Regions from separate parts of the Actinacidiphila polyblastidii genome, predicted to be linked through region 2. Evidence: riboswitches for the same ligand, from Rfam matches in the RefSeq annotation. Region 2 holds a riboswitch; the other holds the start of a gene.
What was found. A riboswitch is a leader RNA that binds a small molecule or an ion and turns the genes downstream of it on or off. The one in region 2 is predicted to bind S-adenosylmethionine.

Region 1 (15,615 bases), on a different contig from region 2:
GAATACGTGCACGCCGCGCCCTGGTCCGAGGGCTCCCAGGGGTACGCCAACGTCAGCCACGGCTGCACCGGCATGAGCACCGCGAACGCCGAGTGGTTCTTCGAGCACGTACGGCAGGGCGACGTGGTCCAGGTGGTCCACAGCCAGGGCCCGACGATGACGCCGTTCGACAACGGCTTCGGCGACTGGAACCTCGCCTGGAGCCAGTGGCAGAAGGGCAGCGCGCTGGGCGTCTCCGGCGGCACCGCCCCGCCCCCGGCGACCAGCGGACAGGGCCAGACGGACGTGAACTCCACCCCCGTCAACGCCCCGGCGCGGCTGCGCCCGCAGACGCTCTGACGCCCGCCGCCGGCTCACCCCAGCGGGGTCCGGCGCCGCAGGTCAGCGGGTCGCGACGGCCGTACCGGCCGGCGCGACCCGGCGGCGCAGCAGCGTCGCCAACGTCTCGCTGAGCGCCACCGGATCCACCGGATGGGTGACAGCCGCGTCCGCCCTGCTCCAGGTGGCCAGCCAGGCGTCCTGCGGCCGCCCGATCAGCACCAGCACCGGCGGGCACCGGAAGATCTCGTCCTTCACCTGCCGGCAGACCCCCATGCCGCCGGCCGGATTGGCCTCCCCGTCCAGCACGCACACGTCGATCCCGCCGCGCTCCAGCTCGGTGAGGACCGCGGGCATCGTGGCGCACTCGATGTACTCCACCGGTGGCAGGTCGGCCGCGGGCCTGCGGCCGACGGCGAGCCGGACCTGCTCCCGGGTGTTCGCGTCGTCGCTGTAGACCAGCACCGTGGCGGTCGCCTGCATCGTGGGTCCTCCTCGTGAAGGCTTTCTCAAGGTGCTCCGGATGCTACTCCCGCCAGCGGCTTTCCCAGAAGGGTTCGCTCGTTCGGGGGACACGCGCCGCGGCCGCCCCGACCGACTCACCGGCCGACCGGGCACCTTGACACACCGAAGGGGACCCCCGGAGTGAGCGCGAGATAAGCGACCGACATAATGTCGGACGTGGCGACAGCAACAGCAGTAGAAACCGGGCACGCGCACCCGTCGGTCAACCGGCCGAACCTCACCAGCGTCGGAACCATCATCTGGCTGAGTTCCGAGCTGATGTTCTTCGCGGCCCTCTTCGCGATGTACTTCACCCTTCGGTCGGTCACGGGTGCCGACTTCTGGAAGGAACACGCTCACGCGCTGAACGTGCCGTTCTCCGCGACGAACACCACGATCCTGGTGCTCTCCTCCTTCACGTGCCAGATGGGCGTGTTCGCCGCCGAGCGCGGCGACGTGAAGAAGCTGCGCTCCTGGTTCATCGTGACGTTCATGATGGGCGCGATCTTCATCGGCGGCCAGATCTTCGAGTACACGAACCTGGTCAAGAAGGACGGGATCTCACTCAGCTCGGACCCGTACGGCTCGGTGTTCTACCTGACCACCGGCTTCCACGGTCTGCACGTGACGGGCGGTCTGATCGCGTTCCTGCTGGTGCTCGGCCGCACATACGCGGCCAAGCGGTTCACCCACCAGCAGGCCACCGCCGCCATCGTCGTGTCCTACTACTGGCACTTCGTCGATGTCGTCTGGATCGGCCTCTTCGCCACGATCTACCTGATCAAGTAGCCGGCTGCGCACCGCCAACCACGGTGCGGGACTGACGCATCCAGAAGCATCGACACAAGAGATCCTGACACCGGGGTAATCCGTGAAAAAGCTCTCCGCACGACGGCGCCACCCGCTGGCGGCGCTCGTCGTCCTACTCTTCGCGCTCGTGGCCTCCGGGGGGCTGTACGCGGCGCTCGCGCCGGCGCCCAAGGCGCAGGCCGACGACTCGGCCCAGTCCCTGGCCATCGAGCAGGGCAAGAAGCTGTACTCGGTCGGCTGCGCCAGCTGCCACAACATGTCCGGCCAGGGCAGCTCCGACGGTCCGAGCCTGGTGGGCGTCGGCTCCGCCGCGGTGGACTTCCAGGTCGGCACCGGCCGCATGCCGGCCCAGCAGCCGGGCGCGCAGATCCCGAAGAAGAAGGTCATCTACAACCAGGCGCAGATCGACCAGATCGCCGCGTACATCGCGTCGCTGGGCCCCGGTCCCGCCATCCCCACCAAGGACCAGTACAGCCCGGCCAGCGCCGACGCCGCCAAGGGCGGTGAGCTGTTCCGCACGAACTGCTCGCAGTGCCACAACTTCGTGGGCAAGGGCGGTGCGCTGACGGACGGCATGTACGCGCCGAGCCTGAAGGGCGTCGAGCCGAGGCACATCTACGAGGCCATGCAGACCGGCCCGCAGAACATGCCGTCCTTCCCGGACACCACGATGCCGCAGGACGCCAAGGCCGACATCATCGCGTACCTCAACGAGGTCGACACCGCCGGCTCGGAGAACCCCGGCGGGTTCACGCTCGGCACGCTCGGCCCGGTCCCCGAGGGCCTCTTCGCCTGGGTCTTCGGACTCGGCGCGATGATCGCCACCGCCACCTGGGTCGCCGCCCGGACGACTAAGGCCAAGAAGTCATGAGCGAAACCGGATCCCACAACGACGTGTCAGAGAACCTGCCGAGCGAACACGGCGCCCGCGGCGGCGACGTAGCGGTCAAGTCCGACCCGTTCGCCAACCCCGGGCTGCCGCCCCACGAGCACCGGCGCCAGGACATCGACGAGAAGGCCGCCCGCCACTCCGAGCGAGTGGTCGCGGGCCTGTTCATGCTCTCGATGCTGGGCACCCTGGGCTTCATCGCGAGCTTCGTCGTCTTCCCGATCGACAAGATCATCTACGTCTTCCCGATCGGGCACGTCAGCGCGCTGAACTTCTCCCTGGGCCTGACCCTGGGCGTCGCGCTGTTCGCGATCGGCGCGGGCGCCGTGCACTGGGCCCGCACGCTGATGTCCGACGAGGAGGTCGCCGACGAGCGGCACCGCGTCGACGCGGACGACGAGCTCAAGGAGAACGTCCGCCAGCAGTGGATCACCGGCGCCAAGGAGAGCGGCTTCGGCCGCCGCAAGCTGATCCGCAACACCATGTTCGGCGCACTGACCCTGGTGCCGCTGTCCGGTGTGGTGATCCTGCGCGACCTCGGCCCGCTGCCGGAGAAGAAGCTCGACCACACCCTGTGGACGCGCGGCAAGGTGCTGGTGAACACCAACACCGACAAGCCGCTGCGCCCCGAGGACGTCATCGTCGGTTCGCTGACCTTCGCCAGGCCCGAGGGCCTGGAGGAGGCGCAGGAGGACTTCCAGGAGCAGATCGCCAAGGCCGCCCTGATGATCGTCCGGCTCAAGCCGGAGGACATCAAGGACAAGCGCGAGCGCGACTGGGCGCACGAGGGCATCGTCGCCTTCTCCAAGATCTGCACCCACGTCGGCTGCCCGATCAGCCTCTACGAGCAGCAGACGCACCACGTGCTCTGCCCGTGCCACCAGTCGACGTTCGACCTCTCCGACGGTGCCCGGGTGCTGTTCGGCCCGGCGGGACACCCGCTGCCGCAGCTTCGGATCAGCGTCAATGGTGACGGCAACCTCATCGCCCTCGGCGACTTCGAGGAGCCCGTCGGCCCGGCCTTCTGGGAGCGCTCATGAGTACCACGACCGATACGCCGACCCGCCGCGGACCGACCAACCCCGGTGAGCGGATCGCGGAGTGGACCGACGGCCGGCTCGGTCTGTACAAGCTGGCCAAGTCCAACCTGCGCAAGATCTTCCCGGACCACTGGTCCTTCATGCTCGGCGAGGTCTGCCTCTACAGCTTCACGATCCTCATCCTCACGGGTGTCTATCTGACGCTGTTCTTCCACCCGAGCATGAACGAGGTCGTCTACCACGGCCCGTACGCGCCGCTTCAGGGCGTGCGGATGTCCGAGGCGTACGCCTCCACGATGCACATCAGCTTCGAGGTCCGCGGCGGTCTGCTGATCCGGCAGATCCACCACTGGTCCGCGCTGATCTTCATCGCCGCGATGATCGTGCACATGATGCGCGTCTTCTTCACCGGCGCGTTCCGCCGCCCGCGCGAGATCAACTGGCTGTTCGGCTGGACGCTGCTCTTCCTGGGCATGTTCACCGGCTTCACCGGCTACTCGCTCCCGGACGACCTGCTGTCCGGCACCGGTGTGCGGTTCATGGAAGGCGCGGTGCTCTCCACCCCGGTGGTCGGCACGTACCTGTCGATGTTCCTGTTCGGCGGCGAGTTCCCCGGCCACGACTTCGTCGGCCGGTTCTACTCGGTGCACATCCTGCTGCTGCCAGGTCTGATGGCCGGCCTGCTGGTCGCCCACCTGATCCTGGTGTTCTTCCACAAGCACACCCAGTTCCCGGGCGCCGGCAAGACCGAGAAGAACGTCGTCGGCTCGCCGCTGCTGCCGATCTACACGGCCAAGGCGGGCGGCTTCTTCTTCCTGGTGTTCGGCATCATCTCGGCCATCGCCGCGGTCGCCACCATCAACCCGATCTGGACGATGGGCCCCTACCGGCCCGACCAGGTGTCCACCGGAGCCCAGCCCGACTGGTACATGGGCTTCTCCGAGGGCCTGATCCGCGTCATGCCGGGCTGGGAGATCAGGGCCTGGGGCCACACGCTGGTCCTCGGCGTGTTCATCCCGCTGATGGTCTTCCCGCTGGTCATGATGGCCATCGCGGTCTACCCGTTCATCGAGGCGTGGGTGACCGGCGACAAGCGGGAGCACCACCTGCTGGACCGGCCGCGCAACCGTCCGGTGCGCACCGGCTTCGGCGTGGCCTGGCTGACGCTGTACTTCGTGCTGCTGGTCGGTGGTGGCAACGACATCTTCGCCACCCACTTCCATCTGTCGATCAACGCGATCACCTGGTTCGTCCGGGTCAGCTTCTTCGTGGCGCCGGTCCTCGCGTACTGGGCCACCAAGCGGGTCTGCCTCGGTCTGCAACGGCGGGACCGCGACAAGGTGCTGCACGGGCGCGAGACCGGCATCATCAAGCGGCTGCCGCACGGTGAGTTCATCGAGGTGCACGAACTGCTCTCGCAGCAGGAGCTGCACGTGCTCACCGCGCACGCCCAGCCCAGGCCGATCGAGGTCGGCCCCGAGGTCGACGAGAACGGCGTGGAGCGCAAGGCGAACCCCGTCGCGAAGCTGCAGGCGCGGATGTCCCGCAACTTCTACGGCGAGCACAGCCAGATCCCCAAGCCGACCGCCGAGGAGTACGAGGAGATCACCTCGGGCCACGGCCACCACTGACGCACCGGCGCAGCGCGTCGCGTCGCCACACACCGGTCGGGCCCGGCACCCCTTGGGGGCGCCGGGCCCGACCGGTTTCCGCGCTGCCGACTCCCGATAGGGTGAGGGCCCACCCAGGAGCCGTTCCAGGAGCGTGAGCCATGAGCGTTGTGCACCCCGCCGGAGGCGAGACGACGGCTCCGCGGTCCTGGCCGGACGTGCTGAGCGAGCTGATGGCCGGACGGGACCTGTCCGTCGAGGACACGGCCTGGGCGATGGACCGGATCATGCGCGGTGAGGCGACCGACGTGCAGATCGCCGGCTTCGCCGTCGCACTGCGGGCCAAGGGCGAGACCGTCGACGAGGTCTCCGGCATGGTCCGCGCGATGTACGAGCACGCCAACACCATCGAGGTGCCGGGCCGGACCGTCGACATCGTCGGCACCGGCGGCGACCGCTCCAGGACCGTCAACATCTCCACCATGTCGGCGATCGTGGTGGCCGGCACCGGCGCGAAGGTGGTCAAGCACGGCAATCGCGCGGCCTCCTCCGCCAGCGGTGCGTCCGACGTGCTGGCCAAGCTCGGCGTCAATCTGGAGCTGACCCCGGAGCGGGTGGTGCAGGTGGCCGCGGAGGCCGGCATCACCTTCTGCTTCGCCATCAGGTTCCACCCGGCGCTGCGTCATGTCGCGAAGGCGCGCGCGGAGTTGGGGGTCGGCACCACCTTCAACTTCCTCGGCCCGCTGACCAACCCGGCCCGGGTCATGGCGCAGGCGACCGGCGTCGCCGACCTGCGGATGGCGCCCATCCTGGCCGGCGTGCTGGCCGAACGCGGCTCCTCCGCGCTGGTGTTCCGGGGCGACGACGGCCTGGACGAGCTGACCACCACCGCGACCTCCCAGGTGTGGGTGGTGCGCGACGGCAAGGTCGAGCAGCGCACCTTCGACCCGCGCGACGTCGGCCTGCCGCTGGTCCCGGTCGAGGCGCTGCGCGGCGCCGATGCGGCCCACAACGCCGAGGTGGCCCGCCGCCTGCTCGCCGGCGAGACCGGTCCGGTACGGGACGCGGTGCTGCTCAACTCCGCGGCCGCGCTGGTCGCCCTGTCGCCCGGCGACGGCCCGCTGGAGGAGCAGATCGCCGCCGGGCTGGTGGCGGCCGCCGAGTCCATCGACTCCGGCGCGGCCGCCGCCGCGCTGGAGCGGTGGGCGGCCGCGACGCAGGCGTGACGCACCGCGGCTGACCCGCCAGGGTCGAAGCAGCCGCGGTCGAGGCACCGCACGCTCCGGGCGCAGGACGAGTCCACTGATCGGACGCCGTCTTGCGCCCGGACGCGTGTATGGCACAATCCATTTCAGGTCACGAGTGACAGCGTCAAGGCCCCGGCTCGCTGTCCGGCAACCCTCCGTCCGAGGCGGGGTGCCCCGGGTGATGACCAGGCCGTGAGCAGCAAGGCCCACGGCAAGCCGGACATGGGGAGTTCTTTCATGAGCAAGCGAATGCGATAGGGCCTCAGGCCCCGGTTCTGCGTTTCCACTGCACTTCCGCCCGTCGTCGAGTCCGCGCCGCCCCGCTTCGCCGTGCCGTCCTCCGGCCGGAGCGGGCGCGATGCCGCCTGCCTGCCTCCAGGAGCCACGCCATGACTGTCACCACCACCTTCTCCGCCTTCTCTGCCTCCTCCGCTGCCGCCGCCGCTGTCTCCGGCGGGTCCGACGTCGAGCTGCGGGCCCCGCTGGCCGTGCTCGGCGGCGACGTCCGTGTGCCGCTGGTGACCGGCGGCGAGGTGGCGTACGCGGCGCTCGACTACGCGGCCAGCGCCCCGGCGCTCCGGCGGGTGTGGGACGACGTCGCCGCCTACGCGCCGTACTACGGCAGCGTGCACCGCGGCGCCGGGTACCTCTCCCAGCTGTCCACCGACCTGTTCGAGCAGAGCAGGGCCACCGTCGCCGGGTTCCTCGGCTGCCGCCCCGACGACCAGGTGCTCTTCACCCGGTCCACCACCGACTCGCTCAACCTGCTCGCCGCCGCCCTGCCCGCCGGCACCCGGGTGTTCGTCTTCGAGACCGAGCACCACGCGGCGCTCCTGCCGTGGCAGCGCGCCGAGGACGCCGAGGTGGTCTGTCTGGCCGCGCCGCGCACCCCCGAGCAGGCCGTGGCCGCGCTCGACGTGGCGCTGCACGGCGCGCCGAAGGGCCCCAAGCTGGTGTGCGTCACCGGCGCGTCCAACGTCACCGGCGAGCTGTGGCCGGTCCGCGAACTGGCCGCCGCCGCACACCGGCACGGCGCCCGCATCGTGCTCGACGCGGCGCAGCTCGCGCCGCACCACCCGGTCGACGTCGCGGACCTCGACGTGGACTGGGTGGCCTTCTCCGGGCACAAGCTGTACGCCCCCTTCGGCTCCGGCGTCCTCGCCGGCCGGCCCGACTGGCTGCGCGACGCGGAGCCCTACCTCGCCGGCGGCGGCGCCACCCGTACGGTCACCCGCGGCGCCGACGGCCGCGTCGACGTGCAGTGGCACGAGGGCGTCGCCCGGCACGAGGCGGGCTCGCCCAACGTCATCGGCGCCTACGCGATCGCCTCGGCGTGCCGGGCGCTCACCGAGGCGGGCTTCGACCGGCTGGTCGAGCGCGAGCAGGCGCTGCTCGCCCGGCTGACCGAGGGGCTCGCCGCGATCCCGCAGGTGCGGGTGCTGTCCCTGTTCGGGCCGGACGCGCCCCGGGTCGGCGTGGTGTCCTTCGTCGTCGACGGCTGGAACAGCTCGCACTTCGCGGCGGCGCTCTCCGCCGAGCACGGCATCGGTGTGCGCGACGGCCTCTTCTGCGCGCACCCGCTGGTGCGCGTGCTGCTCGACTCCGCTCCCGGCGAGCCGGGCGAGTGCGGCGCGCCCGACGCCGAGCCCGGCGAGCGCTCGCTCAACGCGGTCCGCGTCAGCTTCGGCGCCGGTACCCCCGCCGAGCACGTGGACCGCTTCCTCGCCGCCGCGCGCTCGCTCGTCGCCGACGGCGCCGCGTGGCGCTACCACACCGAAGAGGGCCGCTGCGTCCCCGTCAAGGGCTGACCCCCGGCCCCCTGCCCTTCCGGGCGGCAGCCCCGCGGTTGGTCACCGGGCGCAGGGGGGGGGCGTTGCGGGCGTTGCCGACCCGCCGGCCGGCGGGTGGCTGTTCGAGTGCGTTCCGGGCGCAGCCCGGGTTCTTGAGGGGCGCGGGGAACTGCGTGACCCGCCAGGGCGCGGCCCGCGGTGCGCCGCCGGGCCGCGGGGGCAGTCGCCCCTGACAGCCGGGCGCGCGCCCGGAGGGCGCTACGCGTCGAGGCCGATCGCGAAGGCGGCCTCGAGGTCGTGCTGGCTGTAGGTGCGGAAGGCGACGTGCGTGTCGGTGGCCTCGACCCCGGGAATCTTGCTGATCCGGCCGGGGATGATGTCCGCGAGGTCGTCGTGGCGTCCCACCCGGACCAGGGCGACGAGATCGTACGTGCCGGTCACCGAGTAGACCTCGCTCACATTGTCGAGCGCGGCGATCGACTCGGCGATCTCCGGAATCCGGTCGACAGACGTCTTGATGAGCACGATCGCGGTGATCACGGCTGGATGTCTCCTTGGGTCGACCCGATGACGACGCTCACCTTACGCCGTGGCCGGTAGCAGACCCATGCGCAGAAGAAGCCGAAGGCGAAGCCGACCACGTGCGCGAGATAGGCGATGCCCGGCCCGCCCTGCGCGGTCTGCGCCGCGAGCCACTGCAGGACGAACCAGAAGCCCAGCACCACCCACGCGGGGAAGCGCAGCGGGATGAAGAAGAGGAACGGGAACAGGCTGGTCACCCGCGCCCGCGGAAAGAGGTAGAGGTACGCGCCGAGCGCCCCGGAGATCGCCCCCGACGCCCCGACCAGGCTCTGCGTGTCCTCCGGGTGCCCGAGGGCGAAGCCGTAGGTGGCCAGGTAGCCGGCCGCGAGGTAGAAGAGGGCGAACCTGACCCGGCCCATCCGGTTCTCGACGTTGTCGCCGAAGACGTAGAGGAAGAGCATGTTGCCGATCAGGTGCAGCCAGCCTCCGTGCAGGAACATCGCGGTGAAGACCGAGACGAACGGCGACTTCCAGAAGCCGTGCGGCACCGGGCAGCCGGCCGGCTGGGCGAGCCGGCCGATCGGCAGCTGCCCGTGGAACAGCTCGGCCGGGATCACCCCCCAGCGGTCGAAGTACACCGCCTGCTCGCACTGGAGCGCGTGCCCGGTGCCGTAGGACGGGGTGAAACCGGAGAGCGGGCCGAGCAGGAAGACCACGGTGCACAGGGCGATCAGCCCGTACGTCACGACCGGTGTGCGGCGGACCGGGTTCATGTCGTGCACCGGGATGACCATGCACCGATCATGACGGAAGGGGCGTAACGGTCACCGGTCGCCTCGCCGCAGCGCGGCGCACCTCCGAGGCCGTAGGGTGACCGGGACGACCGCCCTCGCCGCGCCGCCGGCCCGGGGGCGGGCACCCTCCCGAGACGAGAGGCGCCGATCCGATGCCGGTTCCCCTGCCGACCGCCACCACACGCTGGCGCTGCACCCTGTGCGGCAATCTGACCAGGTTCGACGTGACGCGCTCGACCCGCGTCGTGGAGTACGTCCACCTCGACCTCGCGGGCGAGCCCCGTACCGAGGAGACCGACGTGCTCAGCGAGACCGTCGAATCCGTCCGCTGCCGCTGGTGCAACGCCCTGGACCAGGTCGAACTCGTCGACCGGCCGGGCCGCGACGGCGCCGCCGAAGGGTCCGCGGAAGACGCCGGGGCCGGCGAAGACGGCACCGCGCGCACCGGGGCGGACGGTTCCGCACAGGAATGACCCCCGTTGCGGGGACAATGGAAGCAGCAGGCGGCGGCCGGAGGGATCGAAGGGGGCCGGGAGGGCGCCGAGAACCGGACAGGAGTGATCGGTGGACGACAGCGGCGGCGAACCGGGCGCCGAGGCGAGCGGACCGCAGACGCGGGGCGACGGTGAGCCCGCGCTGGACCGCCCGCTGCCCGAAGGCGTGCGCCATCGCGTCGTGGCCCTCGCAGCCGACGCCTTCGGCGGCTTCACCTATCCCGAACTTCCGGTCTCCCTGCGCCCGTACGCCCGGTTCACGCCCAGCCGGCGGGTGAAGTACGCGGCGACCGCGCTGGCCGCCGCCCTGGAGTCCGACGCCGGCTTCCGGCAGAAGGTCGGCGGCAAGCTGCGCGAGTCGCAGCCGGAGCTGACCGGGGCGCTGGACGCCGGCACCCCGCCGCCCGCCGCCGACCCGCTCGACGTGGCCGCCGCCGCCTACCTGCTGCGCCCCGCCGGCTGGGCGAAACTCGTCGCCACCGCGGGCGAGGAGGCCCAGCGCGCCGACGCGGAACGCGCCGACGAGGAGACGCTGCGCGAGGTCGCCCGGCTGCGCGAGGAGGTCGAGGCGCTGCACGCCCACGCCCGCGCCGAAGCCGGCCGGGCCAGGGCCGAACTCGACACGGTGCGCAGGGAGAGCGACGCCCTGCACCGCAAACTCCGCGCCGCCCAGAGCGATGTGAAGCGCGCGGAGGCGGCGCAGCGCAAGCTGCAGAGCGCGCTCGACGAGGTCCGCGCGAGCGCCGGGCACGAGCGCGCCGCCGCCGAGAGCGAGGCCCGCAGGCTCCGCACCCGGCTCGCCGAGGCGGAGTCCGCGGCCGAGGCGGGCCGCAGGTCCGCCCGCGAGGGCCGCGGCGTCGCGGACGTACGGCTGCGGCTGCTGCTCGACACCGTGCTCGACGCCGCGTCCGGGCTGCGCCGCGAACTGGCCCTGCCGCCGCGGGACACCATGCCGGTGCGGCCCGCGGACACCGTGGACGCGGTGGCGCCCGGCCAGTTCAGCGCCCGCGACATCGCCACCCGCGCGCTGTCCGAGACCGACCCCGCACTCCTGGACCAGCTGCTCGCGCTGCCCCAGGCGCACCTGGTGGTGGACGGCTACAACGTCACCAAGACCGGCTACCCCTCGCTGCCGCTGGAGAAGCAGCGGCTGCGGCTGCTCGGCGGGCTCGCCGCGCTGGCCGCGCAGAGCCGCGCCGAGGTCACCTGCGTCTTCGACGGCGCCGACCTGGACATGCCGGTGCTGCTCGCACCGCCTCGCGGCGTCCGGGTGCTCTTCTCCAAGGCGGGCGAGACCGCGGACGAGTTGATCCGCCGGCTGGTGCGCGCCGAGCCGCCGGGCCGGCAGATCGTGGTCGTCTCCGCGGACCGCGAGGTCGCCGACGGCGTCGCCAAGGCCGGCGCCCGCCCGGTCGCCTCGACGCTGCTGCTCAAACGGCTCGCCCGGGTCTGATCGTTCCGGTCCCGCCGGCCGTTCCGGTTCTGTCGGCCATTCCGATCCTTCTGGCCCTTGTGTCCAGCGGTGTCCGGTTCGGTGCGAACGCCCGTACATGGCACGACTGTTCGCCCTGGAAGGACAACGCAGCGTCGAGCGGCCCTCACCGCGCGTACGGTGCCCGTAAATAATGTGCGAACCGATCGAGATTTTGCCTACAAGGATTTGAACCGATCACAGAAAGGTCACTAAGGTCGGGCGTCGAACCTCCGCGCAGTCGATCATCCAACCCGGATGGCGCTCGGGGGCCGCCCGCCAGCTGAACCGGTAGGCGGCTGAAGGAAGAAGGAGACCGCCTTCGTGGCGTCCCACCGTCGTCCCAAGCCGGCAAGCCGCACACGCGTGACCGTGCTGACCGCGACCGCGGCCGCGGCTGTCGCACTCTCCGCCCAGGCGGCGAACGCCGCTCCCGCCAAGCCGTCCATCAAGGATGCCAAGGCGAAGGTGGACGCGCTCTACTCGCAGGCGGAGCAGGCGACGGAGAAGTACGACGCGGCCAACGAGAAGCTCTCTACCCTCCAGAAGGACGCATCAACCCTTCAGGACCAGGTGGCGCGGCAGCAGCAGCACCTCAACACGCTCAGGGACGGCCTCGGCACCATCGCGGCCTCGCAGTACCGCAGCGGCGGAATCGACCCGTCGATCCAGCTCTTCCTGTCCTCCAACCCCGACAGCTACCTGGACCAGGCCACCGCCCTGGACCAGCTCAGCTCGCTGCAGGCCAGCTCGATGGACCAACTCCAGGACGCCAAGCGGACGCTGGACCAGGAGCGCGCCGAGGCCACCACCAAGCTCGCGGAGCTGCAGAGCACCCGCACCGAGCTGGCGCACCGCAAGACCGAGGCGAAGAGCAAGCTGGCGCAGGCGAAGGCCGTCCTCAACTCGCTGACCTCCGCCCAGCGCGCCGAGATAGCCCGGCAGGACGCCCTGGCCGCCAGCCGCGCCAGCGCCCGCGTCAACCTCGGCGACACCACCGCCGCCAGCGCCCGCGCCGCCTCCGCGTTCAGCTACGCGCAGAGCAGGATCGGCGACCCGTACGTGTACGGCGCGACCGGCCCCAGCTCCTTCGACTGCTCCGGCCTCACCTCGTGGGCCTACGGCCAGGCCGGGGTGTCCATCCCCCGCACCTCCCAGGAGCAGGCGAACGCGGGCACCCGGATCTACTCCGCGTCCCAGCTCCGCACCGGCGACCTGGTGATCTTCTACGGCGACTTCCACCACGTGGGGCTGTACGCCGGCAACGGGCTGGTGCTGCACGCGCCGAAGCCCGGCGCCTCGGTGCGGTACGAGGCGATGGGCGACATGCCGTTCGAGTTCGGCGTCCGCATCGTCTGACGCGCGCGTCGTCGGCAGGTGCCCGCGCGCCTGCCGACGGGCCTGACTCCCGTACGGCGTACGGGTGATGAACACGGCTCCGGCCGACCGCCCAAGCCGCCGTGACCTGCACCGGGGCGCGCCGCGCCCGCATGTGCGAGTGCCCGCCTCTTTGTGCTCTGTGTCACCGGGTCGCTACTGTCTGCTGCCGTGGTCTCCCATCGACGCACCTCGCAGCCGGGCCTGGCCGCCCGCACCACCCGTGTGACCGTGCTGTCCGCGGCCGCTGCCTCCGCCGCGCTGTCCGGAGCCGCGGCGCTGCCGGCCGCCGCCGACCCCTCGGGCGGCCCCCAGGACACCGCCGCCCGGCTGGACCGGCTCTACCAGCAGGCCGAGGTGGCCACCCAGCGCTACGACGGCGCGCAGGAGAGCGCCAAGCGGCTGCGCGCCGAACTGACCGCCCTCCAGGACCGGGCCGCCACCGGCCAGCAGCGCGTCAACGACCTCCGCGACGAACTCGGCGTGCTCGCCGCCTCCCAGTACCGTGAGGGCGCGATCGACCCCACGCTCGCGCTGCTGCTCTCCGACGACCCGGCGCAGGTCCTGGAGCGGGCAGCCACCCTGGACCGGCTCGGCGGCCGGCAGACCGACCGGCTGCGGCTGCTCCAGGAGGCGCAGCGCACGCTGCGCCAGCAGCGCGACCAGGCCGCGGGCAAGCTGACCGACCTCCAGCGGGCCGGGCAGGTGCTGCGGGCCAGGAAGCGGGCCGTCCAGCGGGCGCTGGCCTCGGCGCAGCGGCTGCTCGACACGCTGCCGGCGGCCCAGCGGGCCGGCTACGCGCCCGGCATGACGGACCAGCGCGCCTCCCGCGACCGCGTCGAACCGGACCTCCCCGCGCTGCCGGCCTCCTCCGGCCGCGCCGCCGTCGCGGTCGCCGCCGCGCGCCAGATGCTCGGGGCGCCCTACGTCTGGGGCGCCACAGGACCCAACGCGTTCGACTGCTCCGGGCTCATGCTCTACGCCTACCGGCGGGCCGGCGTCGCCCTCCCGCGCACCTCCCAGGAGCAGATGAACGCCGGCGCCCACATCCCCCTCGACCAGGTCCGCCCCGGCGACCTCGTCATCTACCGGGGCGACGCGAGCCACGTCGCCATGTACGTCGGGGCCGGCCAGGTCATCCACGCCCCCTACCCGGGCGCCCGGGTCCGCTACGACCCGATCGGCATGATGCCGATCAACTCCGTCACCCGCCCCTGACCACCGCGCCGGGCGCGCGCGGCCCGCGGTGTGCCACCGGCGGGTGGGTGGTTGCCCGCGCCGTTCCCCGCGCCCCTGGTGGGGCGGTGACGCCCGGCGCGGTCCGGGCGTAGCCCGGGTTTTTCGGGGGGTGCGGGGAACGGCGCGGCCCGCGGTGGGCCACCGGCCCGGTGGGGGGTGCCGGGGGGTCCCCGGGCCACCGGCCGGTGCGGGGGGCGACGTACGATCGGCGCATGGTGGGACGCCGGGCCGCGGCAGCGGCACTCGTGGCCGCGACCCTCGCGGGATGCAGCGGCGGCGGAGCCGCCCACGCCAAGGCGGCGCCGGACGCCGGGATCCGCACCGTCCTGGCGGCGCGAGCCGCCTCCGTGCTGCACCGCGACCCCACCACCTTCCTCGCCGGCATCGACCCGCACGCCGACCGCTTCGCCGCCGCGCAGCGCAAGGTCTTCGCGAACCTCGCCCAGGTCCCGCTGGCCGCGTGGTCGTACGACGTCGTCAGGACCGGCCCGGCCGTCTTCACGCCGCCCGCCGCGGCGGACGGCGCCCCGCGGACCGCCGCCGAGGTGCGGCTGAGCTACCGGCTGCGCGGCTACGACGCCCAGCCGGTCGTCTCGACCGCGTACCTGACCTTCGACCGGCGCGGCGGCCACTGGTACCTCGCCGCCGACGACGACGGCGCGGCGAGCGGCCACCGCACCGACGTGCAGCTGTGGGACCAGGGCCGGGTCCAGGCCGTCCGCGGGGCGCACAGCCTCGTGCTGGGGCTCGGCGCGCTGCCCCGCCTGAAGGGCTACGCGGCCGACGCGGACCGCGCCGTGCCGCAGGTCGCGCACGCCTGGGGCACGGGCTGGCCGGGCGAGGTGGTCGTCGAGGCGCCCGCCACGCTCGCCCAGATGGGCGCACTGCTGGACACCGGCCCGGCCGCCTACCGCGGCATCGCCGCCGTCACCACCGGCGAGGCGGGCGCCGGTTCCGGCGCGCCGGCGGACCGGGTGATCGTCAACCCCGACGCCTTCGGGCAGCTCTCCTCCTTCGGCCGGCAGGCCGTCCTCACCCACGAGACGACCCACGTGGCGACCCGCACGGCCACCGGCGCGGCCACCCCGCTGTGGCTATCCGAGGGCATCGCCGACTGGGTCGCCTACCGCGAGTCGGGCCGCACCGCGGACCAGCTCGCCCCGGAGCTCGCCGCCGACGTCCGGGCCGGCCGGGTGCCCGGCGCGCTGCCCGCCGCCGCGGACTTCAGGCCCGGCGCGCCCGGCATCGCCCAGGCGTACGAGGGCGGCTGGCTGGCCTGCCGGATGATCGCCGACCAGTGGTCGCCGCAGACTCTGACCTCGCTCTACCGCGCGGTCGACCGCGGTGGCGCCCTCGACGCCCGGCTGCGCGACGCGCTGGGCCTGGGCCTCGACGCGTTCACGGCGCGCTGGCGCACCTATCTGAAGGGGGAGTTGGCGTGAGCGGCGACGGATCGCAGCCGGAGGCGCCGGGCGCCGCCGCGGAGGCCGGACCGGACTCGGACTTCACG
Region 2 (15,615 bases):
CACCACGGTCGCCGCGGACAGCGCCACCGCGCGGGCCAGCCGCTCCGGCCAGGGCAGGCCCTCGGCGAGCCCTGAGAGCAGTCCGGCGACCGCCGAGTCCCCCGCGCCGGTCGGGTTGCCCGACAGGCTGCCCGGCGGCGCGGCCTGCCAGCCGCCGGTCTCGTCGAGCGCCAGGATGCCCTGCGCGCCGAGCGAGGCGGCCACCGCGCGAGCCCCGCGCCGCCGCGCGTCCCTTGCCGCCCGTGCGGGGTCGGAGAAGCCGGTGAGCCAGGTCAGTTCCTCGGCGTTCGGCTTGATCAGGTCGGGGCGGGCGGCCAGGCCGCGGCGCAGCGGCTCGCCGCTGGTGTCCAGCAGTACGTACACGCCGGCGGTGCGCGCCTCGCGCACCAGCTCCGCGTAGGCGCCGACCGGCAGGCCCGGCGGCAGGCTGCCGCACAGCGCCACCCCCCGGGCGTCCCCGGAGGTCAGCAGCCCGCGGTAGACGTCGAGGAAGGACGCCCACTCGGCGGGCCCGACGGTCGGGCCCGGCTCGTTGAACATCGTGGTGTCGCCGCCGGCGATGTCCACCACGCCGACGGTGCGGCGGGTGGCGCCGGCGATGGGCACCAGCGCGTCGGTCAGCAGGTCGGCGCGGGGCACCGCGGCCAGCAGGCGGCGCAGCTCCCCGCCCGCCGGGCCGCCGGCGAAGCCGGTGACGGCGGTGCGGTGGCCGAGCGCCGCCAGGACGCGGGCGACGTTGAGTCCCTTGCCGCCGGGACGCTCGATGGTGTCGACGACCCGGTGGGTGGCGTGCGGGCGCAGCGAGGGGACCCGGTAGGTCACATCGAGCGCGGCGTTCAGCGTGACGGTGATGATCACCTGTCGATGATGGCAAAACAAAGGCGGTCGGCCCAGAGCGGACCGACCACCTTTTACCCGCCTGTTGAACGAACCGGGGCGATCTCGCCCGATACGCGTGCGGGGCGCCGCGGTGCCGGCGGCGCCTGACCCGCGGTCAGGAGGGCCTGACGACCCATTCGCCCCTGCGCATCACGCCGACCAGGTCCCAGGACTCGTCGAGCACCACCAGGTCCGCGTCCTTGCCGGGCTCCAGCGAGCCGATCCGGTCGTCCAGGCCGAGCAGCCGGGCCGGGTTGGCGGAGATCGCCGCGACGGTGTCGGCGAGCGACAGCCGGTCCAGGGTGACGGCCCGCTTGAACGCCGTGTCCAGGGTGAGCGTCGAGCCCGCGATGGAGCCGCCCTCGACGAGCCGGGCCACGCCGTCGCGCACCTCGACCCGCATCGGCCCGAGGTCGTACATCCCGTCCCCGAAGCCGGCCGCGTCCATCGCGTCGGTGATGAAGGCGACGCGGCCGGCGCCCGCGCTGCCGAAGGCGAGTTCGAGCACCGCGGGGTGCAGGTGGGTGCCGTCGTTGATCAGCTCGACGGTGACCCGCTCGTCCTCCAGCAGGGCCGCGATCGGGCCCGGCTCGCGGTGCTGCAGCGGCGGCATCGCGTTGAACAGGTGGGTGGCGACGGTCGCGCCGGCGTCGATCGCCTCAAGGGTCTGCTCGTAGCTGGCGTCGGTGTGGCCGATCGCGGCGATCACGCCGAGGTCGGCGAGCATCCGCACCGACTCGATGCCGCCGGGCAGTTCGGCGGCGAGGGTGACCATCTTGGCGGCGCCGCGGCCCGCCTCGACGAGCTTGCGCACGTCGGACGGGTCGGGGTGGCGCAGCAGGCCCTCGTCGTGGGCGCCCTTGCGGCACGGCGAGATGAACGGGCCCTCGAAGTGGATGCCGGCCAGGTCGCCCTGCTCGACGAGTTCGGAGAGCAGGCCGGCGCGGCCGGCGAGGTAGTCGAGGGTGTGGGTGACGGTGGAGGCGACCACCGTGGTGGTGCCGTGCTCGCGGTGGGTGCGCACGCCGGTGAGGATGTCCTCGGCGGTGCCGGAGGTGAAGGACGCGCCGCCGCCGCCGTGGTTGTGGATGTCCACGAAGCCGGGCACGATCGTGTACCCCTGGCCCGCGAGGTCGTGCGTGACCTGCTCGGTCTGCTCGTTCGCCGCGATCCGGGAGCCCTCGACCGTGATCCGGCCGCCCTCCACCACGCCTGACGGCAGCACCACCCGGGCGCCCGTGAGCACGGTGCGCTGTGTTGTCGTTACGGGGGCCATCACGCGGTTACCTCCACGGAGATCAGATCCCAGGCGAGCAGGCCGGCGCCCAGGCATCCAGCGGTGTCCCCGAGCGCGGCGGGGACGATGAGGGGGAGCTTCTGGAAGGTGATGCGGGCCTCGACGGCGGCGCGCAGCGGGCCGAAGAGGGTGTCGCCGGCCTCGGCGAGGCCGCCCCCGATGATCAGTACCCGGGGGTCGAGCAGGGTGAGTCCGGTGACCAGGCCGTCGGCCAGCGCGTCGATCGCCTCGCGCCAGACCTCGACGGCCCGCGCGTCGCCCTGCTCGACGGCCAGCGCGCAGGCGGCGGCGTCGGCCCGCGGGTCGCCGCTGGCGGCGGCCCAGGTGCGGGAGACCGCGCCGGCCGAGGCGTATGCCTCCAGGCAGCCGTGCTGTCCGCAGCCGCACTCGCGGCCGCCGGGGCGGACCACGATGTGGCCGATCTCGCCCGCGTAGCCGTGGGCGCCCGCCTCGATGCGTCCCTCGATGCCGATGGCGCCGGCGATGCCGGTGCCCAGCGGCAGGAACAGGAAGCGGTCGGCGCCGTTGCCTGCGCCGATCCGGCCTTCGGCGAGGCCCCCGGTGCGCACGTCGTGCCCCAGCGCCACCGGGACCCCGTCGAGCCGCTCGGAGAGCAGCGCGCGCAGCGGGACGTCCTTCCAGCCCAGGTTGGCGGCGTAGGCGGCGATGCCGTTCGCGGAGTCGACGATGCCGGGCACCGCGACGCCGGCCGCGGCGGCGGGTTCGCCGTGCTCCCGCAGGCCGTGGTCGCGCAGGTCGGCGGCGAAGTCGAGGATCGCGGCCACCACGGCGTCGGGACCGCGCTCGCGGCCGGTCGGGCGGCGCGCCTGGTGCAGCAGCGTGCCGTCGGACGCGACGAGGGCTGCCTTCATCCCGGTGCCGCCCACATCGAGGGCGATGACATGTCTCACGGGAACAGTGTCGCGTCTGACCATGGTAAAGGTCTAGTCCACTCGGCCGGGAAAGATCGAACGCCCCCCGATGCCGAACGGATATCACTCATGGTGTAGACCTTGGCTAAAGGTGTGCGGAAGACTCGTGGCTTTCCGGGCGGACGATGCGAGAGCACGGCGCCGGCACACAGCAGTACGCAAAGGGCGGTAGGAACGGTGCAGCGGCGACGACTTCTCTCATTGGCAGCGGCCGGCGTCACGTCGGTCCTGGCAGTGACCACCCTCAGCGCCTGCGGCGGCAGCAACCCGCTCAGCAAGGACGTCACGCTGCACATGGTGGCCGCCGACTACGGCGACCCCAAGACCGGCAACAGCTCCCAGACGTACTGGGACGACCTGGTCGCCGCCTTCGAGCAGCAGAACCCGCACATCAAGGTCGACGTGCAGGTCGTCAACTGGGTCGACGTCGACAACGACGTCACCAAGATGGTCAAGCAGGGCAAGGCCCCCGACATCGCGCAGATCGGCTCCTACGCCGCCTACGCCGCCGCGGACCAGCTCTACAGCGCCGACGACCTCTTCACGGTCAGCGAGCAGGCCGACTTCATCCCCTCGATGGTCGCCGCCGGCTCGGTGGACCGCACCCAGTTCGGCATCCCGTGGGTGTCCAGCTCCCGGATGTTCTTCTACAACAAGAAGCTCTTCGGCGACGCCGGCATCACCAAGGCCCCCGAGACGTGGACCGAACTGGCCCACGACGCCAAGCTGCTGAAGCAGGACGGCGTCAAGGTCCCCTACGGGCTGCCGCTGGGCACCGAGGAGGCGCAGGCCGAGAGCCTGATGTGGATGCTGGGCAACTCCGGCGGCTTCACCGACACGGTCGGCAACTACACCTTCGACGCCGGGCCGAACGTCGACGCCTTCAGCTGGCTGAAGGACAACCTGGTGGACAAGGGCCTGGTCGGCCCGGCCGACCCGGCCAAGACCAACCGCCAGGACACCTTCGACGCCTTCCTGGCCGGCAGGGCCGGCATGATCAACGGCCACCCGACGCTGCTCGCGCAGGCCAAGGCCAAGCACATCGACGTCGGCGTGGCGCCGCTGCCCGGCCGGCTCGGCGAGAGCACCGACACCCTCGGCGTCGCCGACTGGATGATGGCCTTCAAGCAGAACGGCAACAAGGAAGCGGACGGCAAGTTCCTGCAGTACGTGTACCAGGAGAAGAACACCGTCAAGTTCCTCAACGAGTACGGGCTGCTGCCGGTGACCACCACCGCCTCCCAGGCGATGCGCAAGGACCCGAAGGACAAGGACCTCGTCCAGTTCCTCGACCTGCTGCCCGACGCGGTCTTCTACCCGGTCGACAAGACCTCCTGGGGCCCGGTCAGCGGCAAGGTGAAGGCGGACATCGGCAAGGCCGTGCACGACGACCCCAAGACCGTGCTCTCCGACCTCCAGGTCTACGCCGAGGCCCAGGACAACGCGCAGCAGAAGTAGGGCGGACGTAGCCTGGTGCGGTGGCCTGGGCGGGGGAGGTGCGGGCGTGAGCGAACCGGAGACGGCCGGCGAGGGAGAGCTGTCCGCACGGGATCGGGCGGTGCTGGAGATCGCCGCCCGCACCTGGACCGGACCCGGGCCGCGCGAGCGGGCCGTCCGCGAGCGCCTCGGCATCTCGCCCACCGCCTACTTCCAGCAGCTCAACGCCCTGCTGGACGACCCACGGGCGCTGCGCCACGACCCGGTCACCGTCAACCGGCTGCGAGCCGCCCGCGCCCAGCACCGCGCGTCCCGCTGATTTCTCCGCCGGGCTCTCGCCTCCGGGCCCTTGAGCCCGGTGTCGACGCCCGACATGCTCAGCCGTTCGTTCCTCACTCCCTGCGCGTGTCTCCCTTTCGACACCGGCGGGCCCTTCGGCGCGATCCCTACCGGGGTGAACGCCCGGTGTGGGGGGTGCCGGGACGGGTAGGGTCGGGGGCATGGCCTCCGCCGACATCCTGACGCCCCATACGCCCGAGGGGAAGGAAGCGCTCGCGGCCCTGGTCGCGCACCCTGAGCGCGCGGTCGTCGCCCTCGACTTCGACGGCACCCTCGCCCCCATCGTCCCCGACCCCGAACGCGCCCGCGCCCACCCCGGCGCGGTCCCGGCGCTGGCGCGGCTCGCGCCGCGGCTGGCCGCGCTCGCGGTCGTCACCGGCCGGCCCGCGGGCGTGGCCGTCCGCTACGGCGGCTTCGCCGGGGTCCGCGGCCTGGAACACCTCGTGGTCCTCGGCCACTACGGCGCCGAGCGCTGGGACGCCCGCAGCGGCGAGGTCCGCACCCCCGGCGCGCACCCCGGGGTGACCGCGGTGCGCGCCGAACTGCCCGGCTTCCTGGACCGGATCGGCTCCTGGTCCGGCACCTGGATCGAGGACAAGGGCGGCCGCGCGGTCGCCGTGCACACCCGCCGCACCGAGGACCCCGACGCGGCGTTCGAGGCGCTGCGCGGGCCGCTGCGCGAACTCGCCGACCGGCACGGCCTGATGGTCGAACCGGGCCGCTACGTGCTGGAGCTGCGGCCGGCCGGCATGGACAAGGGCGTCGCCCTCGCCTCGTACCTGCGGGAGGTCGACGCGGGCGCGGTCCTCTACTGCGGCGACGACCTCGGCGACATCGCGGCCTTCGACGCGGTCGTGGAGCTGCGCGAACAGGGCCTGCCCGGCCTGCTGGTGGCGAGCGCGGGCACCACGGAGTCCCCGAAGGAGCTGACCTCCCGGGCCGATCTGACGGTGCCGGGCCCCGAGGGCGTCGTCGCGGTCCTCAACGCGCTGGCGGACGCCCTGGAGTGACCAGACCGGCGGCCGGCGGACGGGCCGGGGAAGACGGGCAGCGCACCATCGCCCGCTCCCGCTCCCGGGGAGGACCCGCCGTGCCCCCAGCCCGTTCGCCGTCGCCCTCACCGACGACGCGGCGACGCCGCAGGCGTACGCCGGTGAGCGGTACACCCTGCCGGCCGGCTGGCCGAGCCCGGTGGACGGCACGTCAGCCTCCACGTGCGGCCGCTCACCCGCGCCGGTGATCGGCACCGGCACGCCCTCGCCGACCGGGACGGGCAGCCTCGCGCACACCCTGTCGTCGTCCCGGGCGGGCCTCTTCGCCGGCATCGCCGCGCTCTTCAACGCCGCCGGCGCGGCCCTGATCGCGGCCGCCGCGCGCCGCCGGGGCCGCAGCTCGCACCGGTGACGGAGAGCGGAATCCGGAGGTCCGCACGAAACCCCTTGCGCAATGGTCAAGAATCGTTGACCATTGGCCGCATGCCTACCGACGATCTTCCCGAGACGTTTCACGTCACGACGGACGAGCAGTTGCGCGCCGTCTCCAACCTCACCCGGCACCGGATCATGGCCGTCCTCCGCTTCGAGCCGGCCACGATCACCCAGATCGCCGAGCGGGTGGGCCTCGCGAAGGGGAGTTCCAGCTACCACGTGCGGCTGCTGGAGCGGGCCGGCCTGGTGAAGGTGGTGCGGACGCGGAAGGTCCGGGGCGTCACCGAGCGGTACTACGCCATGGCCGCCCGGTCGATCGCGCTGCCCGACCCGGGCGAGGGCGGGCCGGACGTGCTGATGCGCCATGCGGTCGCCGACCTGGAGGCGTCGTCGGCGGACGCCGAGCGGCATGTGCGGATGGCGCATCTGCGGCTCACCGACGAGCAGTTCGCGGAGCTGGGGGCGCGACTGGAGGAACTCGCGGACGAGTACCGGAAGCTGTCCGATCCGTCGCTGCCGGACACGTCACTCGTCTTCGCGCTGTTCCACCCGGCGCCGCGCCGCCAGGTCGAAGGAGGCACCAAGTGACCTCGGACATCACGAAGAAGCTGCCGGCCGGGTTCGGACGGCTGTGGACCGCGCAGACGGTGTCCTCGCTCGGCGACGGGGTGACCCAGGCCGCGCTGCCGCTGATCGCGTTGACGCTGACCCGCGATCCGATGGCGCTCGCCGTCGTCACCGCCGCGGGGACGCTGCCGTGGCTGCTCTTCGGGGTGCTCGGCGGCGCGCTGGTGGACCGCTGGGACCGCCGCCGCACGATGTGGGTCGCGGACGCGGCGCGTGCCGTGCTGCTCGCGATACCGGCGGCGGCAGCCGCACTCGACGTGCTGAGCGTCCCGCTGCTCGCGGCCGTCGCCTTCCTGCTCGGCGTCGGCGGGCTCTTCTTCGACACCGCGGCCACCGCCTTCCTGCCGGACCTGCTCCACCGCGACCCCGCGCTCCTGGAGCGCGCCAACTCCCGCCTGCGCGGCGCCCAGACCGCCGCGTCCGGCTTCGTGGGGCCACCCGCGGGCAGTGCGCTGCTCGCGCTCGGACGGGCGGTTCCGCTGCTCGCCGACGCGGTGTCGTTCGCGCTCTCCGCCCTGCTCGTGCGGACGCTGCCCGCCATGCCCCGCCCCGCGCCCGAGGCCCACGACTCGCTGCTGCGGCAGGCGCGCGCCGGAGCCTCCTACGTCTTCCGGGACCGCGTGCTGCTCGGGCTCGCGCTCCGCCCGGCGGTCGGGAACATCGCCTTCCTCGCCGTGGAGACCGTCCTCGCCCTCTTCGCGCACGACCGCCTCGGCATCGACACCTACGGCTTCGGCCTGCTCCTCACGGCGGAGGCCACCGGCGGTCTGCTCGGCGCGGGCATCGCCTCCCCCCTCGGCCGGCGACTCGGCACCGGCACCGCGCTGACCTGCACGGCCGCCCTCGAAGGGCTCGCCGTCCTGGGCCTCGCCGCGGCCCCGAACCCGTACCTGGCCGGGCTGGCGCTCGCCGTCTGCGGGGCCGGCATGGGCGCCACGATGGTGCTCGCGCCCTCCCTCCGGCAGGCGATCGTCCCGGCCCACCTCATGGGCCGGGTCGCCTCCACCTCCCGCATGCTGGGCATGTGCGCCGCCCCCGTCGGGGCCTTCCTCGGCGGCTGGCTCGCCACCGCCTACGACATCCGCACCCCGCTCTACGCGGCCGGCGGCCTCCTCCTGGCGATGACGGCCGTCACGGCGTCCATGACCAGCAACCGCCGTGTCGAGGCGGCGCTGCGTGCCGCCGCCCCGGCCGGCGCTCCGGACCAGCCGGAGTCCGAGGACGCCGCTCAGGAGCCCGCACTCGACCTGGTGTGACCCCACCGGACCACCCGTAGGGTGGGACGGGAGGCGGGACGCCGACCGAGGCGAGGGAGCGGCCATGGCGGAGAAGGACGACGGCGTCGTCATGTACTGGCGGCCCGGCTGCCCGTACTGCATGAACCTGCGGCTCGGCCTGCTGTTCAGCAGGCTGCGCTACACCAGGCGCAACATCTGGCGGGACCAGGACGCTGCGGCCTTCGTCCGCTCGGTGGCCGACGGGAACGAGACGGTGCCGACGGTGTCCGTCGCCGGCCACGCCCTGGTCAACCCGTCACGACGCCAACTGCTCGACGCGGTACGCGAACGCGCGCCGCACCTGCTGTAAGCCCCGTCAGACCGCCGCGTCGGCGGCATACGCCAGGAACGCGGTCCACGCGTCGGCGGCGAAGCGGAGGGCCGGGCCCTCGGGGTCCTTGGAGTCCCGTACGTGCACGGTGTCGGGGCACGCCGCGACCTCGACGCACTCGCCGCCACCGCTCCCGCTGTAGCTGGACTTCCGCCAGTCCAGGGCAACTTCGACGCAGTCCCCGCCGTTGGTGCCGCTGTAGCTGCTCTTGAACCAGATGAGTTCGGCGCTCATAGCTCTCCCGCAATCTTTGCGATCAACTGCGCGGACTCCCTCGCGCTGAGAGCCTGCGCTCGGATCATCGCATATTGCTGATGGAGTGAACTGACCTCGTCTCGCTCGTCGACGAGGAAGCTACGAGCCTGGACTTCCAAGTATGCGAGCTGCTTGCGTTCTGTCGTCTCCAGCAGCGTCATGGGGCCGTTGAAGCCCGGGTGAGCCTCATCTGTCAGGGGAACGACCTGGATTGCGATGTTGCGCAGCTGGCCCACCTCCAGCAGCCGGTTGAGTTGCGCTCGCTGCACGTCTTTACCGCCAACCGGTCGGCTGAGCACCGACTCCTCAACTAGGAAGCCGAGTTGAGCGAGAGGAGCGCGAGTGTGCAGTGCCTGGCGCGCCAGGCGAGCCTGCACGCGACGCTCAACGTCATCGGGCTCCAGCATTGCGGCGCTGTCGCTCAACAGAGTTCTCGCGTACTGCTCGGTCTGCAGAAGGCCGTTGATCACAAAGTTGTCGTACTTGTAGAGCGTGACCGCGGACCTCTCAAGGTCCGCGTACGGCTCGAACCACGAGGGGAACTCGCCGCGCTCCAGGTGGGCGGCGGCCCGCGTCATCACCTCGCCGCCGCCGATCAGCGGCTCGGCGCGGGTGACGAAATCCGGTGGCGGCATGCGTTCGCCGCGCTCCACCTTGATGATCAGCGACTGGGAGTAGCCCACGGCGTCCGCGAGGTCCTTCGTCGTGACGCCGCGTGCCTCGCGCAAGGCGCGGACCACCGCGCCGAACATCCGCATGCTGGCCGAGCCTTCGTTCTTCGCGGACACAGGCGCCCCTCCCCGAGACACACGGAAACACACGGCGTGCACAAGCCCTTGACGCGGCGGCCCACCTGATGGGGGGTCATGTCATCCCTGGTCACGGTAATCACACGACGGGACCGTGGGGAGCATGACCTTGAAATCTCCACCCGGGACGATCGTGCAGCGGTTGTCCGCCGACCCGGCGAACCTCACCGGCGTGCGCCGGAGCGTGCGGGAGCAGTTACGCGCCTGGGGTCGCGCCGACCTCGCGGAGGCGGCCGCACTGTGCGTGACCGAGATCCTGACCAACGTGCACCGGCACGCGGGCTCGCCCGAATGCGAGCTGACGCTCGACCGGCTGCCGGGCGGAATCGTCCGCGTGGCGGTCGGCGACCGCTCGCCCGTGCTGCCGGTGAAGGCACCCGCGCCGGACTGGACCGCCGAGCGCGGGCGCGGCCTGCATCTGATCGCGGCCACCGCGTACCGGTGGGGTGCGACGCCGACCGCGAGCGGCAAGCAGGTGTGGGTGGAGCTGCGATGACGAGCGTGCCGGTGATCGACGCGACGGCCGCGTGGTCGTGGCTCGACCGGACCGGGTTCGGGCCGGTGGCCTTCCTGCTGCTGGTGCACCCGGACCCGGCGGCCGGTGAACTCCTCGCCCGCGCGCTGCGGTTGGCGCCGCCGTCACGGCGGCTGCCGGACATCGGCGAGCGGGTGACCGCGGCCGGCCCGGAGCACGCGGTGGTCCGGCTGGACGGCTGCGAGCACCTGATGCGGGTGGCGGTGGGGGAGCGGTGGGCGGCGTTCGTCCGGGCGGGCGGGCCGACCGCCGTCCTGGTCGGGCTGGCCCCGCTCGCCCGCGTGGCCCCGGCGGAGGCCGTCGAGCCCTACCTCGCGCGTACGGCCATGGCGGGACGGCTCCGGCTCGGACTGAGCGGGAGGCGCTGAGGGCGGGCTAGCCGCCCAGCGCGTCGAGCTGGTCCAGGAACCACTTCGACGGCGGCAGCGCGGTGGCGGCGTCGGCGAGGCGCTTGGTCCGGTCGGCGCGTTCGGCCTCCGGCATGGTCAGCGCGGCGTTGAGCGCCTCCGCGGTGGCCCGGATGTCGTACGGGTTGACGGTGAGCGCGTCGGCCGCCATCTCCTCATACGCGCCGGCCTCCCGGCTCAGCACCAGGGCGACGCCGTTGTCGGAGACGACCGGGACCTCCTTGGCGACGAGGTTCATGCCGTCGCGGATCGGGTTGACCAGGGCCACGTCGGCCAGCCGGTAGGCGGCCAGCGAGCGGGCGAAGTCGTCGTCCATCCTGAGCAGCACCGGCTGCCAGTCGGCGGTGCCGAACTCGTCGTTGATCTCCTCGGCGAGCCTGGCCACCTCGGCGGTGTAGTCCCGGTACAGGGCCAGGTCCTGGCGCGAGGGGTAGGCGAAGGCGACGTGCACGACGCGCTCGCGCCAGCCCGGGTGCACGCGCAGCAGCCGGCGGTAGGCGTGCAGGCCGCGCACGATGTTCTTCGACAGCTCGGTCCTGTCCACCCGGACGATCAGCCGCCGGCCGGGGCCGGTCTCGGCGCGCAGCGCGGTGATCCGCTCCGCCACGTCGTCGCGGTGCGCGCGCTCGCGCAGGAAGTCCGCGTCCGCGCCGAGGCCGTGCACGCCCAGCCGGGTGGTGCGGCCCTGGTACGTCACGGCCTGCCCGTCCTCGGACAGCGTCGCGCCCAGCACGTCCACGCAGCACGCGGCGAAGGCGTCCGCCCAGCGCCGGGTCAGGAAGGCGGCGCGGTCCGCGCCGAGGACGCCGGTCAGCACGCGCCGCGCCACGTCGTCCGGGAGCAGCCGGAAGTAGTCCGGCGGGGCCCACGGGGTGTGCGAGAAGTGGCCGATCCGCAGGTCGGGGCGGAGTTCGCGGAGCAGCGCGGGGACGAGCGTCAGGTGGTAGTCCTGCACCAGCACGGCGGCGCCCTCGGCCGCGTCGTCCGCGAGGGCCTGGGCGAAGGCCGCGTTGTACTCCTCGTACGCGGCCCACTCGGACTCGAACGACTCGTCGAAGACGGGTTCCAGCGGGGTCTGGTACAGCATGTGGTGCACGAACCACAGCGTGGAGTTGGCGATGCCGTTGTAGGCCGCGGCGAAGACCTCGGGCGGCACGGCGATCATGTGCGAGCCGGGCTCGCCGACGCCCTGCCGCACGGCCTCCCGGTCGCCCTCGGAGAGCGCGGCGCACACCCACAGGGCGTCCGCGTCCGGGCCGATCGCGCTCAGGCCCGAGACGAGGCCGCCGCCGCCTCTTCTGCTGGTCAGCCCTCCGTCTGCGGTCTTCGTGTACGAAACCGGGCCGCGGTTCGAGGCCACCAGAATCCGGGCGGCGCGTTGCGATGCCTCCATGCCGTGTGCCTAGCCCTTCGGGCCCCCCCTCAAACCTCCCGCCCCCTCACGCCGAGCCGCGCCCCCTCCCCGGCCCGCGCCGGGCCCGCGCCCCCTCCCCGGCCCGCGCCCGGACCGCGCCGGGCCCGCGCCCCGTCTCCGGGCTGCGCCCGGATCGCGGTGGGGGTTGCGCCGCACCAGGGGCGCGGGGAACTGCGCGGGCAAGCGGCCGCCGGTCGGTGGTCCGGTCGGCGACGGGAGTTGCCCCCTCGGGCCGGTGGCGAGGTGCAGCCGTCGTGGTGGCTGGTCGCGCAGTTCCCCGCGCCCCTGAAAGGCCCCGGGCTGAAAGCCCAGCGCAGCGGTCAGGCCGCGGGGCGGGAGCGGTATTCCGGGACGTCGCGCATCGGAGGGCGCTCGTCCGTGTCGACGGGGTGGGTGGTGGGGACGAACTCCGACCCGGCCCGGTCGAACTGGGTGAGGCGCGGCCGCACCAGATGCCCCCGCGCCAGCCTGAGCTGCGCCGTGCGGTAGATGGCGGCGGCCATCCGCCCCAGCGCCTGCCCGTCCTGGTGCCGGTGGTGCCGCACGCCGACGTCCACCTGGGCGAGCGCCTCCAGGCCGACCAGGCCCAGCGCGTCGACGAGCATGCCCAGCTCGACCCCGTACCCGACCGGGAACGGCAGCCGCTCCAGCAGCGAGCGGCGCGCCGCGTACTCCCCGCCGAGCGGCTGCACGAACCCCGCGAGCCGCGGCCAGTGCAGGTTCAGCAGCGGCCGCGCCACCAGCTCGGTGACCCGGCCGCCGCCGGCCGGCACCACGTCCGCGCCGGTCTCCAGCGGCCGGTCGTACATCGCCTTGACCAGCTGCACCGACGGCTCGGTGAGCAGCGGCCCGACGATGCCGGAGACGAACCGCGAGTCGAACTCGCGCAGGTCCGCGTCGACGAAGCAGACGATCTCCCCCCGGGTGACGAGCAGCGAGCGCCACAGCACCTCGCCCTTGCCGGGCGCGGCGGGCAGCCGCGGCAGGATGTCGTCGCGGCGCACCACCGTGGCGCCCGCGGCGGCGGCCGCCGCGGCCGTGCCGTCGCGGGACCCGGAGTCGACCACGACCAGCTCGTCGACCAGCGGCATCTCGGCGCTCATCAGGTCGCGGCGGATGGTCGCCGCGATCGCCCCGACGGTGGCCTCCTCGTCGAGCGCGGGCAGCACCACGCTGACCGTGCCGCGCTCGCCCGCGGCACGCTTCGCGGCCAGCAGCAGGTCGAGCGGACGGTCCGCGGCCGACCACGACCTGCGCTCCAGCCAGCGCTCCACCTCATCGAGCACGTGTCGTTCTTCTCCCTGGTCGATGCGGCGTTTCGGGCGCCCGGTGGGGCGCCCGGAGGCCGTCTCGCGGTACGGACCGCATCCTCGGCCGTCCGGCTTGTCGGTTACAGTCTTGAACAACGCGTACGGCGACCGCATGCCGGGGGTCGTATGCCGACAACTGCATACCGCTCATCCAGAGGGGCAGAGGGAACGGCCCGTTGAAGCCCCGGCAACCCTCCCGCCGACCGCGAGGTCACACGGTGGGGAAGGTGCCAATTCCGTCTCGCGACGCGACCTGCGGCGTGAGGAAGATGAGGAGAAAGGGCCTCGCCATCATGGCTGCGCAAACCGTCGATCACGCCGCTGTCGCCTCCGCGGCGTTCGGACCCGCCGCGGCGCTCTCCTGCCGCGAGTGCGGCACCCGCTTCCCGCTCAGTGCGATCTTCGCCTGCCAGGAGTGTTTCGGCCCCCTTGAGGTGGCCTACGACCTGCCGCTCGGCGACCCGGAGGGCCTGCGCGAGCGGATCGAGGCCGGCCCGGCGAACATCTGGCGGTACGCCCCGCTGCTCCCGGTCCCCGCGAACGTCGCCGACCAGCCGAACCTGAACCCGGGCTGGACCAAGCTCGTCAAGGCCGACAACCTCGCCCGCGAGCTGGGCATCACCGGCGGCCTGTACGTCAAGGACGACTCCGGCAACCCGACGCACTCCTTCAAGGACCGCGTCGTGGCCATCGCGCTGGAGGCCGCCCGCACCTTCGGCCTGACCACGCTGTCCTGCTCCTCCACCGGCAACCTGGCCGGCGCGGTGGGCGCGGCCGCGGCCCGCGCGGGCTTCCGGTCCTGCGTGTTCATCCCGCACGACCTGGAGGCCGGCAAGGTCGTCATGGCCGCGGTGTACGGCGGCGAGCTGGTCGGCATCGAGGGCAACTACGACGCGGTGAACCGCTTCTGCTCCGAGCTGATCGGCGACCCGATCGGCGAGGGCTGGGGCTTCGTCAACGTCAACCTGCGCCCGTACTACGGCGAGGGCTCCAAGACGCTGGCCTACGAGATCGCCGAGCAGCTCGGCTGGCGGCTGCCGGACAACCTGGTGATCCCGATCGCCTCCGGGTCCCAGCTCACCAAGATCGACAAGGGGCTGCAGGAGCTGATCAAGCTCGGCCTGGTCGAGGAGAAGCCCTACCGCATCTACGGCGCCCAGGCGGAGGGCTGCTCGCCGGTCTCCGCGGCGTTCAAGGCCGGTCACGACGTGGTCCGCCCGGTGAAGCCCGACACCATCGCCAAGTCGCTGGCGATCGGCAACCCGGCGGACGGCCCGTACGTCCTGGACATCGCGCGGCGCACCGGCGGAGCGGTCGAGGACGTCGACGACGAGCAGATCGTGGACGCGATCAAGCTGCTGGCCCGCACCGAGGGCATCTTCGCGGAGACCGCGGGCGGGGTGACCGTCGGCGTGCTGAAGAAGCTCATCGAGTCCGGGCAGCTCGACCCGGCCGCCGAGACCGTCGTGCTCAACACCGGCGACGGCCTGAAGACCCTGGACGCGGTGGCTCCCACCACCGGGCCGACCGCCACCATCCGCCCCACCCTTGACGCGTTCCGAGAGGCAGGCCTCGCATGAGTGCTTCCGTACGTATTCCCACGATCCTGCGCACCTACACCGGCGGCCTGGCCGAGGTGCCGGCCGACGGCGGCACCCTGGCCGAGGTGATCGCGTCGCTGGAGAAGAATCACGCGGGCATTTCGGCGCGCGTTCTGGACGATTCCGGAAAGCTCCGGCGTTTCGTGAACGTTTATGTCAACGACGACGACGTCCGCTTTTCCGAGGGACTCGCCACCGCGGTGCCCGACGGCGCCAGCGTCTCGATCATTCCGGCGGTCGCGGGCGGCTGATCGCCGCTGACCCGGTCGGTGCCCCGTCCACCCCGAGGGTGGGCGGGGCACCCCCATGATCGGGTTTGGTTGAAACCTTGTACAGTTGCCCGAGGCAGGTCGGTCGCCGCCGCGGGAGGTTCGGCAGGTGCGACGATTTATCGCCAAATTCACGAACGTTATTTCCCTTTCATCCCTTATGTCCGGCCCGAGATGCCCCGCATTATCGATTTTTCTCGGGGTATTTCCGATGGGTCGCCTCAGGAATTCTCGTCCGATTGACCTGTTGCACTGGGCATCCGTGCAGATACATTCAGCCGCGGTCGACGCGTTCCGGCGCACGCCCCCCAGGGCCCCCATCCGATCATCGGTAAGGGGCACTCGGTCGGGTGAGGTCTGACCCGGGCCCGCGAAGTGCGGGGCCGCGATAGGGCCAGCAATAGGGGAGTTAGGAATGGCTCAGGGCACCGTCAAGTGGTTCAACGCGGAGAAGGGCTACGGCTTCATC

Region 1: it holds a riboswitch for S-adenosylmethionine, as region 2 does, so the genes downstream of both, V2S66_RS06630 (aminotransferase class V-fold PLP-dependent enzyme) here and thrC (threonine synthase) in region 2, are expected to answer to the same signal.

What each region holds. Positions count from the first base shown of each region.
Region 1 is NZ_JAZEWV010000003.1:335,675-351,289, reverse strand. Features, by position in the region: gene V2S66_RS06665 (L,D-transpeptidase) at 1-339, shown strand, start outside; gene V2S66_RS06660 (response regulator transcription factor) at 382-801, opposite strand; gene ctaE (aa3-type cytochrome oxidase subunit III) at 991-1,611, shown strand; gene qcrC (cytochrome bc1 complex diheme cytochrome c subunit) at 1,694-2,503, shown strand; gene qcrA (cytochrome bc1 complex Rieske iron-sulfur subunit) at 2,500-3,561, shown strand; gene qcrB (cytochrome bc1 complex cytochrome b subunit) at 3,558-5,192, shown strand; gene trpD (anthranilate phosphoribosyltransferase) at 5,333-6,397, shown strand; SAM riboswitch class IV at 6,526-6,642, shown strand; gene V2S66_RS06630 (aminotransferase class V-fold PLP-dependent enzyme) at 6,808-8,226, shown strand; gene V2S66_RS06625 (Lrp/AsnC family transcriptional regulator) at 8,467-8,748, opposite strand; gene V2S66_RS06620 (rhomboid family intramembrane serine protease) at 8,745-9,524, opposite strand; partial or broken gene V2S66_RS06615 (hypothetical protein) at 9,677-9,910, shown strand; gene V2S66_RS06610 (NYN domain-containing protein) at 10,089-11,471, shown strand; gene V2S66_RS06605 (C40 family peptidase) at 11,814-12,848, shown strand; gene V2S66_RS06600 (C40 family peptidase) at 13,038-14,084, shown strand; gene V2S66_RS06595 (hypothetical protein) at 14,318-15,547, shown strand; gene V2S66_RS06590 (M48 family metalloprotease) at 15,544-15,615, shown strand, end outside.
Region 2 is NZ_JAZEWV010000054.1:7,444-23,058, forward strand. Features, by position in the region: gene V2S66_RS33150 (1-phosphofructokinase family hexose kinase) at 1-858, opposite strand, end outside; gene nagA (N-acetylglucosamine-6-phosphate deacetylase) at 995-2,155, opposite strand; gene V2S66_RS33160 (ROK family protein) at 2,155-3,087, opposite strand; gene V2S66_RS33165 (extracellular solute-binding protein) at 3,343-4,566, shown strand; gene V2S66_RS33170 (DUF3263 domain-containing protein) at 4,613-4,864, shown strand; gene otsB (trehalose-phosphatase) at 5,046-5,894, shown strand; gene V2S66_RS33180 (hypothetical protein) at 6,121-6,288, shown strand; gene V2S66_RS33185 (ArsR/SmtB family transcription factor) at 6,360-6,899, shown strand; gene V2S66_RS33190 (MFS transporter) at 6,920-8,194, shown strand; gene V2S66_RS33195 (glutaredoxin domain-containing protein) at 8,259-8,525, shown strand; gene V2S66_RS33200 (DUF397 domain-containing protein) at 8,532-8,780, opposite strand; gene V2S66_RS33205 (helix-turn-helix domain-containing protein) at 8,777-9,589, opposite strand; gene V2S66_RS33210 (ATP-binding protein) at 9,714-10,106, shown strand; gene V2S66_RS33215 (hypothetical protein) at 10,103-10,513, shown strand; gene V2S66_RS33220 (alpha,alpha-trehalose-phosphate synthase (UDP-forming)) at 10,521-11,945, opposite strand; gene V2S66_RS33225 (glucosyl-3-phosphoglycerate synthase) at 12,287-13,252, opposite strand; SAM riboswitch class I at 13,421-13,552, shown strand; gene thrC (threonine synthase) at 13,570-14,856, shown strand; gene V2S66_RS33235 (MoaD/ThiS family protein) at 14,853-15,128, shown strand; gene V2S66_RS33240 (cold-shock protein) at 15,562-15,615, shown strand, end outside.